Regions from separate parts of the Caldimonas sp. genome, predicted to be linked through region 4. Evidence: predicted binding sites of a transcription regulator. Region 4 holds the regulator's gene; each other region holds the start of a gene.
What was found. Region 4 encodes FNR, which switches genes on or off when oxygen is low (the NO sensors DNR and NnrR bind a similar motif). Its sites were predicted from a motif close to TTGATNNNNATCAA; they were not measured.
Positions count from the first base shown of each region.

Region 1: ACK42S_RS10535 (putative zinc-binding protein) is a predicted target of FNR. The motif match lies at 969-982, and genes of this name have one in related genera.
Region 2: ACK42S_RS01865 (DUF2892 domain-containing protein) is a predicted target of FNR. The motif match lies at 1,379-1,392, and genes of this name have one in related genera.
Region 3: ACK42S_RS07475 (universal stress protein) is a predicted target of FNR. The motif match lies at 930-943, and genes of this name have one in related genera.

Region 1 is NZ_JBKBVU010000092.1:5,059-7,252, reverse strand. Features, by position in the region: gene ACK42S_RS10540 (adenosylcobalamin-dependent ribonucleoside-diphosphate reductase) at 1-845, opposite strand, end outside; gene ACK42S_RS10535 (putative zinc-binding protein) at 1,095-1,541, shown strand; gene ACK42S_RS10530 (metal-sulfur cluster assembly factor) at 1,591-1,908, shown strand; gene ACK42S_RS10525 (hypothetical protein) at 1,905-2,194, shown strand, end outside.
Region 2 is NZ_JBKBVU010000009.1:9,283-11,476, forward strand. Features, by position in the region: gene ACK42S_RS01855 (DUF3237 domain-containing protein) at 80-565, shown strand; gene ACK42S_RS01860 (hypothetical protein) at 680-997, opposite strand; gene ACK42S_RS01865 (DUF2892 domain-containing protein) at 1,105-1,299, opposite strand; gene ACK42S_RS01870 (PAS domain-containing protein) at 1,517-2,194, shown strand, end outside.
Region 3 is NZ_JBKBVU010000052.1:12,191-14,384, forward strand. Features, by position in the region: gene ACK42S_RS07470 (LysR family transcriptional regulator) at 1-663, shown strand, start outside; gene ACK42S_RS07475 (universal stress protein) at 1,000-1,422, shown strand; gene ACK42S_RS07480 (TetR family transcriptional regulator) at 1,443-2,075, opposite strand.
Region 4 is NZ_JBKBVU010000040.1:13,482-15,675, reverse strand. Features, by position in the region: gene ccoG (cytochrome c oxidase accessory protein CcoG) at 1-258, shown strand, start outside; gene ACK42S_RS06315 (hypothetical protein) at 282-575, shown strand; gene ACK42S_RS06310 (hypothetical protein) at 620-862, shown strand; gene fnr (fumarate/nitrate reduction transcriptional regulator Fnr) at 879-1,625, opposite strand; gene hemN (oxygen-independent coproporphyrinogen III oxidase) at 1,867-2,194, shown strand, end outside.

The DNA.
Region 1 (2,194 bases), on a different contig from region 4:
TCGTTGATGCGGTCGATGAAGAGCACGCCGGGTTCGGCATGGTCGTAGGTGGACCGCATGATCTGGTCCCACAGTTCGCGCGCGGCAACGCGGCGGTAGACCCACAGGCCGTCGGAACGCTGGTGGGCGCCGGCCGCTTTCTGGGCCGGGCCGGGTTCGGCGCGGTGCACCAGTTCCACCTCGGTGCCGGCTTCCACGGCCTGCATGAAGGCGTCGGTCACGGCCACCGAAATGTTGAAGTTGCGCAGGTCACCGCTGTCCTTGGCATGGATGAACTCCTCCACGTCGGGGTGGTCGCAGCGCAGCACGCCCATTTGGGCTCCGCGGCGGGCCCCGGCCGATTCGACCGTCTCGCACGAGCGGTCGAACACGCGCATGTAGCTCACCGGCCCGGAAGCGCTGGACTGGGTGCTTCCCACCCAGGCGCCGCGCGGGCGGATGCGCGAGAAGTCATAGCCCACGCCGCCGCCGCGGCGCATGGTCTCGGCCGCTTCGGTCAGCGCGGTGTAAATGCCAGGGTGGCCTTCGTCCAAGTGCGAGATGGAGTCGCCCACCGGCTGCACAAAGCAGTTGATCAGCGTGGCCGACAGCTCGGTGCCGGCGGCCGAGAGGATGCGCCCGGCCGGGATGAAGCCCTGGCGCTGGGCGTCGAGGAAGCGCTGCTGCCACAGCGCGCGCTGCTCAGGCGCCTCGACCTCGGCCAAGGCCCGCGCCACTCGGGCGCGCACCTCGTCGAGCGTGCGCTCGTTGCCCTTGGCGTACTTTTCGAGCAGCACCTCCTCGCTAATCGCCTGGGCAGGCAGGTTGGCGGCGACGGCACGGGCTTGAGACGGGGTGTCTTGCATGAAAGGGTCTCCTGTGCGGGCCTTGATGAGATTGAATTCGGTTTGGGCGCGGCTGTCGAGAGGCGGCCGCATCGGCGTCAGGGTCGGCGCAGCGCACGGTACGCCGACGCGCACGTCGATCGGTTGATGTGCATCACAAGTGCCTATTTCGGGCCCTGGAACCTTCGGGGCTTGATGCAGGGCAATCCCCTGCTGCCTTCGGGCCGTTAGCTTGTCATCCCGGACCGCTTGCATGAAGGACACATGGCCATGACCCGACCGATCGATGCACTGACCCTCGTGTACTCCTGCTCCGGCTGCTCCAGCGTGGCACAGATGGCCAACCACCTCGCGCTGCGCCTGGACCACGAAGGCCATGCCGAGATGTCCTGCATTGCCGGCATAGGCGGCGACGTGCCGCCGCTGGTGCGCAAGCTCAAGGAGGCAGCGCAGTCGGGCCGGCCCATCCTCGCCATCGACGGGTGTGCGCTGGCCTGTGTCCGCCACAGCCTGGCGCGCCACGGCATCGTGCCCACGGCCCACGTGCAGCTGGGCGAACACGGGGTGCGCAAGACCTACCACGCCGACTTCGACACGGCACAGGCCGAGGCCGCCTATGCCGACGTGCGCGAGCGCGTGCAGGCCATGAGCGCCCTCACGTCGCCCACCCCCTCAGGATGCGGCGGCACGGGGGCCTGCCGGTGCGCGGGGGCTTGAATCTGGCCTGTTCAGCAGCGATGATGGTTGCGTGACACCGACGCCCGACATGCCCCCCTCCCCTGCCTTGCCCGACGAAGCCGCGCTGCGTGCCGTGCTGCAGAAGGTGCACGACCCTGAAATCGGCGAGAGCATCGTGGACCTGGGTCTCGTGGAATCGATCCGCTGCAGCCCCGAGGGCGTGCAGGTGACCCTCATCCCCACCAGCGCCACCTGTCCCATGGCCGACGTGATGATCGAAGACGCCACCGAAGCCGTGCGCCGGGCCTGCCCGGAGGATGTCCCGGTGGACGTGCAAATGGACTGGGACACCCCCTGGAGCCCTGAGCGTCTCAGCCCGGCCCTCAGGGCACGCTTTGGCTGGTGAATCCTTCCGCGTCGAATTCCGGGATTGCACTGCGGCGTGTGGCCGTGGCGCTGTGTGCCCTGCTGGCCGCCGCCAACCTGGTTCAGGGGCTGGGCGGCGGGCTGGCACGCCTGGGCTGGGGCAGCATGGGAGTCGGCGCCGTGGGTCTGCATGGCGCGGTCATGGTCTGCGGCTTCTTCGGCACGCTCATCTCGCTGGAACGGGCCGTGGCCTTGCGCCATGCAAGCGGCTACATCGTGCCGCTGCTGGCCGGGTTGGGCGGCGTGGCGGCCTGGGGAGCCGGCGC
Region 2 (2,194 bases), on a different contig from region 4:
TCCTCACGGATGACGAGCCTGGGGACACTGCGGCCCTATCGTGACCGGCTCTCAGACTTCGCGCGCGCCCCCTATGTCCATGACGCCCGCTCCATTTGCCCCTGCTGGCGCCCATCCCGGACTGATCTTCATGGCCCAAGTGGCATGTGAGGTCGGCCCACTCACCAGCTTGGGCCCGTGCCCCAGCGGCGAACGCCGCTTCGTTCCCTTGCACGGCGGCACCGTGCAAGGCCCCGAGCTCAATGGCCAGATCGTGCCCGGCGGCGTGGATTGGCAATGGGCCCGCGCCGACGGCGTGCTGGAGATCGCCGCCCATTACGCCTTGCGACTGCACGATGGCGCTTTGGTCGAAGTGCGCAGCGAAGGCTTGCGCCACGGCCCGCCTGAGGTCATGGCCCGGCTGGCGCAAGGACAAGATGTGCCGGCCGACGCCTATTTCTTTCGCACGCTGATGCGCTTCACCACGGGCGCGCCGCACTGGGCGCACCTCAACGCGGTGATGGCCGTGGCGAGCGGACAGCGGCAGGCGCATCGGGTCGTGCTGGACGTGTACCGATTGACGTGACAGGAGGCCGCGCCCCCGCACGGCCCAATGCTTATGTTATGTAAGCATTGGGCCGTCCCCATCGGCGCTTACCCGCATGCGCCCGGCCCCAGGCTCGGCGGCCGGCTGCGCGCTTCAGCGCAAACGCCCGACGTAGCGCTGCTCGATCGGTGCCGCACGCCGATGGGCCAGCGCACTGGGCGCAGACAAAGCCACCTCTTCGGCCGCCGGGGGTTTGGGTCGCGCACCGGGCACCGCACGTTCGAGCTTGTCAGCCCAGGCCTGCAGTTCGGCATCGGCCTGCGCGCGGCACAGGCGGACGATCTCTTGGGCGTAGCTCGCGTCGACGGCCATCCACTCGGTGTCTGTCACGCGCCCCAATTTGCGGCGCAACAGCACATGCAAGTGCGCGGCAATGGCCAGACGATCATTTTCCGAAGGGCTTGCGTTCACGCTCGGACTCCTGCATGGGGATACGCCCACCCTGTCTAGCAAGCGGCGCGCCAGCCCCCTTCAGGCACCAGCCCCCCCCGCCGGGCACCTGCCCGGCGCCCTGGGCATCAGCGCCGGTCCATCGGGCAGGTGTTCACGCCCAGCAGGCTGTACAGCGGACACACCCGGAACAAGCCCGTCAACAAGGGCACCACGCCGATGTAGCCCCACAGCCCCACGGTGTTCGTCGCCGCCAAGGCGATCAACACCAATCCCACGGCGATCCGCGCGATGCGGTCGATCCCGCCTACATTGGCTTTCATGCGGCACGCTCCTTTACACCCTGCCGAGGGTGTTCCTTGGACGAAGGCTTTCAGTGTGCCCGGCGCTTCGCGGCGAACCTTGATCGACGTCAAAACCGGCTGCTGCCAGACGGAATGCACACCGCGCCGCGGGGCTGGGGCTCGCCCTGCCCCACAGATCCGCCGGCTCTGTTTACATTTAAAGGCACAAGCCAGCTGTTCGTTCACTCATTGCGCCTTGAGCCCCCGTCCCGCCAGTCCTGCCCCCTCGATGACGGCCGAGGCTTTGCTGGCGGCCATCGAACAGGTACAGCGGCAATTCATTGAAGAAGCCAATCTGCGCTGCGCCTTCGATCGCTTGCTGGAGGTCTTGTTGCGCATGACCGACAGCGGGTATGGCTTCATCGGCGAGCTCTGGCACGAGCCGGGCCAGGCCACGCCCGCCTTGCGCATGCTGGCGATCTCCGATATCGCCTGGGACGACGCCTCGCGGCAGATGATGGCCTTGCATCACGAGGGCCGACTGGTCTTCCGCGCCCTCGACTCCCTGTTCGGGCGGGTGATCCAAAGCGGCCAGCCGGTGCTGTCCAACGATCCCCGCCAGGATCCGCGCTCGGGCGGGCTGCCGCCCGGGCACCGGGTGATGGACAACTTCCTGGGCCTGCCCTTCTTCCGCGGCGACGAACTGCTGGGCATGGTCGGCGTGGCCAACCGGCCCGGCGGCTACGACGATGGCCTCGTCCAGACCCTGCAACCGCTGCTGTCCACCTGCGCGGCACTGACCGTGGCCGCCCGCAGCGAGGCGGGCCGGCGCCAGGCCGAGGACGCCCTGCGCCTGAGCGAGGCGCGCTGGCAGTTCGCCCTGGAAAGCGCCGGCGACGGCGTGTGGGACTGGGACCACGAGCACGACCGCGTG
Region 3 (2,194 bases), on a different contig from region 4:
GTGCGCGACCTGGCCGGTGCCCCGCGCGGCCTGGTGCGCCTGAGTGCGCCGGTGGCGCTGGGGCGCCAGCAGATCGTGCCGCGGCTGCCTGAGTTCCTGCGCCGCCATCCGCAGGTGCGCATCGAGATGGACCTCTCCGACCGCCTGGTCTCGCTGGCTCAGGAAGGCTTCGACCTGGCGGTGCGCCACACCGCCGCTCCCCCCGACACCCATGTGGCCTGGACCCTGTGCGAGACACGCTCCTGGCTGGTGGCCAGCCGGGCCTACCTGCGCCGGCGCGGCACGCCCGCTCATCCGCAGGACCTGGTCGCGCACGACTGCCTGGCCTATCCCCGCCCGGGCGAGACGACCACCTGGTCGTTCGAATCGGCCGACGGCCAGCGCGTGACCGTGCCGGTGCGGGGGGCCTTCGCGGCCAACAACAGCGAGGTGCTGCGCGAGGCGGTGCTGGGCGGGTTGGGCCTGGCGGTGCTGCCCGACTTCAGCGCCCAGGCTGCGCTGCGCGGCGGCCGCCTCGTGGCCGTGCTGCCGCGCTGGCGGCCGGTGGGGGCCTTTGGCGAGCGGCTCTATGCGATCCGTCCTTACAGCCCGGTGGTGCCGCGCGCCGTGCAGGCCCTGGTGGCCTACCTGCGCGACACCCTGGCCGCAGGCTTTGCGCCTTGACCATCGCCAAGGCTGGCCGCGGCCCGGGCGGAGCTTGGCGAAAAAAACGCCCACCGCGTGGGTGGGCGAGGAAGTCCTGTGAAGGACGTCGTTGGGAGACTGTGAACTGGCCCGCCGTGCGACACCTCGAGGGCGCCTGTGCGGCGGCGGCGACTTCTTGGTGTCAGCCCCGTGTGACAGCACCCAGCCACTGTACCGCCTCTGTCGTGAGGCCCCCATCCCTCAGAAGGGGGAAGCAGGGGGGCAACGGCAAGCTGCGTATGATCTTGATGCCCATCAAGTCCGCCCCGTCGCGGTGATGAGAAGCTTGCAACATTCCCTCTCAGGAGCGTTTCGATGAAGATCCTCGTTGCCGTCGACGGCAGTGCCTACACCAAGCGCATGCTGGGCTATCTGGCTGCGCACGACGAACTGTTCGGCGGCGGGCACGATTACACCGTGCTGACCGCCGTGCCGGCCGTGCCCCCGCGCGCGGCAGCGGTGATCGACAAGGAGACGCTGGCCGAGTACTACGCCGACGAGGCCGAGAAGGTGCTCAAGCCGGTGCGCACCTTCTTCGACAAGCAGGGCCTGAAGGCCAAGACCCTGCACAAGGTCGGCCATCCCGGTGAGGTCATCGCCAAGATGGCGGGCGCTGGCAAGTTCGACCTGGTGGTCATGGGCTCGCACGGCCACGGCACGCTGGGCAACCTCGTGATGGGCTCGGTGGCGACCTACGTGATCGCCCATTGCAAGACGCCGGTGATGCTGGTGCGCTGAGGCCCAGCGCCCGGCCGGGTTCAGTGCTCCGCGGCGTTGGCCGGCGCCGGTCCGCGCAGACCGTCGAAGCAGGTCGACAGCAGGTAGTCGATGATTTGCGCGTCGCTGTGCTGGCCGCCGGCCTTCAGGAAGCCCAGCACCGGATCGCAGGCACGCGCAAACAGGGTGTAGAGCACCACCTCGGGCGGCAGGGCCGGGTTGATCTGGCCATCGGCCTGCGCCGCGACGATCCAGGCCCCCAGCCGGTCGCTCAGCGCGATCAGCCGGTCCATGTAGCCACGGTGGGCGATCAGGGCTTGGCGCAGGCTGGAGTTCTGCGAGGGCAGCGAAGGCATCTCGCCGGCCAGTTGCACCTCCATCGTCCAGCGGGCGGTGGCGCGCAGCTTGTCGATGGGCGCAAGCCCCGCGTCCGCATCCAGCGGCGCGGTGAAGTCCAGCGCCCGTTGCAGCACGCGGATCATCGCCGCGGCCGCCAGTTCTTCCTTGGAGGTGAAGTGCTTGTACAGGCTCGCCTTGGCGATGCCCACATCGGCGGCGACCTCGTCCACCGTCATCACCTCGAAGCCCTTTTCCGCCAGCAGACGGTTGACCGACGAGACGATGGCGTCCTCGCGAGCGCGAAGCACCTGTTCCTTGAACGACATGCGGGCCATAGGCTGCATTGTAGACCTCCCGGCGACGAGACATACCCGATCGTCAAACTTTAACTGATCGGTCGTATGACAAACTAAGAAGTTGAAATTATGAACTGACGAGTTATATTTCCTGCTCG
Region 4 (2,194 bases):
AACGCGCTCGAGCAGCCTCAGCGATACCGGGTCAGCGTGTCCGGCCTGGAAGGCCTGCGCGTGGTCTCCGAACCGCAAATCGAGGTGGACAGTGCGGCCGCGCGCTGGCTGGCCGTGCGCGTCCAGTTGCCGCCGCACCATGCCGAGCCGCTGCGCGGCCGCTCCAGTCCGATCGAGTTCCGCATCGATCGCCTGGCCCAGGGCGACGAGCCCGAGCGCAGCGTGAATGAGCGATCCACGTTCCTGGTGCCGCGTTGAGTGGCCCACCCGAGGAGAATCCCATGCGCCGACCACTTGCCAAGCATCCCGACCCCCGGCCGCCGGCTGCGCCGTGGTGGCGTGAACCGACGATGTGGCTGGTGGTTGGCGGGCCGCTGGCCGTCGTAGCCGCCTGTGTCGTCACGATCATCCTGGCCATCGGGCACCCCGACCCGGTGCTGCAGCGCGGGCCCGCCGCGACCGCGGCTTCCGGCGCTGGCACTGGCGGGCAGGGCGACCTCAGGCTGATGCCCGCGCACCAGGCACGCAACCACACCGCCACGCCCGTCTCGGCCCTGCCGGGCCGAGGCGAATGAGACGGCCGGTGGCGCACTCTTTCCCCCGGCAAGGCGAGCGGGCGATGAAACTGTCCTGGATGAGCATCCTCTGGCCAGCCTTCCTGATGGCCGGCGTCGTCGAGATGGTGGTGTTCGCGATGGTCGATCCGCAGGACCTGCACTGGTTCGGCGGCGCCCCGGTCGACCTCTCGGCCTCGGCGGTCTATTCGCTGGCCTTCTTTTTCTTCTGGGCAGCCTTCATTGTGGCCGGCGCGATGATGCAGATGCTGGCCCGCCCGCCGGAGCGAGGGCGCGAGGGCGCCTGAACCCGGCGCGCGCGGCTCAGCAGGTGCTGTGGTTGATGAGGCGGCGCAAACCGTCCTCGTCCAGGATGCGGATCTGGCGCTGCTTGACCTCCAGCAGGCCGTCTTCCTGAAACTTCGAGAAGGTGCGGCTGACCGTCTCCAGCTTCAGGCCCAGGTAACTGCCGATCTCCTCGCGGGTCATGCGCAGGATCAGCGAGGAGGGTGAAAAGCCTCGCGCCTGCAGGCGCTGTGTGAGGTTGAGCAGGAAGGCCGCCAGCCGCTCCTCAGCGCGCATGCTGCCCAGCAGCAGCATCACGCCATGGTCGCGCACGATCTCACGGCTCATGATCTTGTGGAACGAACTCTGCAACTCCGTGAACTCACGTGAGAGATGTTCGAGCTGCTGGTAGGGGATCACGCAGACCTGCGAATCCTCCAGCGCCACCGCGTCGCAGGTGTGCCGGTCCTGGCTGATGGCATCCAGCCCCAGCAGCTCCCCGGCCATTTGGAAGCCCGTGACCTGGTCGCGCCCGTCCTCCGAGGACACCCGTGTCTTGAAGAAGCCCGTGCGCACGGCATACAGCGACTGGAACGGGTCGCCGGCATGGAACAGAGCCTCGCCGCGCTTGACGCTGCGCCGCGAGGCCACCATGTGATCCAGCTTCTCGAGGTTGGGGCGTGACAGGCCCACCGGCAGACACAGCTCGCGCAAATTGCAGCTCGAGCAGGCGACCTTGAGGGTTTCGAGTTTGATCATGCGCGTCGGCCTCTCCTTGACGTTCATTATGGACCCCTGGGCGTCCCCAGACACGCTTCGGGACCGGATGTTCCCGCCGGCAGGTCGCGAAGTCCGGGCGGTGGCGCAGGCCGAGGGGGCCCAGAAGGGCGCCAGGCCGGTGTCGGGGGTCGTGTCGAGCGACATGATTGATGCTCCTCAGGCAATGCAACCGATTGTTCAGGAGCCCCCCCGGCAGGGACTTGAGCAAGATCAAGTCCCGCGCCGATGGCTCTGGCACAGTGCCGCCATGACGCCCGACCCCGCCCTGCCGATCTCCCCCGACGTCTTGCAACGTTTCGACGTTCCCGGGCCCCGCTACACCTCCTATCCCACGGCCGACCGCTTCGTCGAAGCCTTCGGGCCGGCCCAGCTCGAGCAGGCCCTGGCCCAACGGGCGGGTGGGGTGGGCACCCTGGGCGGGCGGCGGGCGGCGTTGTCTTTGTACGTGCACATTCCGTTTTGCGAGTCGGTGTGCTACTACTGCGCCTGCAACAAGATCATCACCCGCCATCACGAGCGGGCGGCCGAATACCTCGATGCCCTGGAGCGCGAGATCGGGCTGTATGTCGACGCCC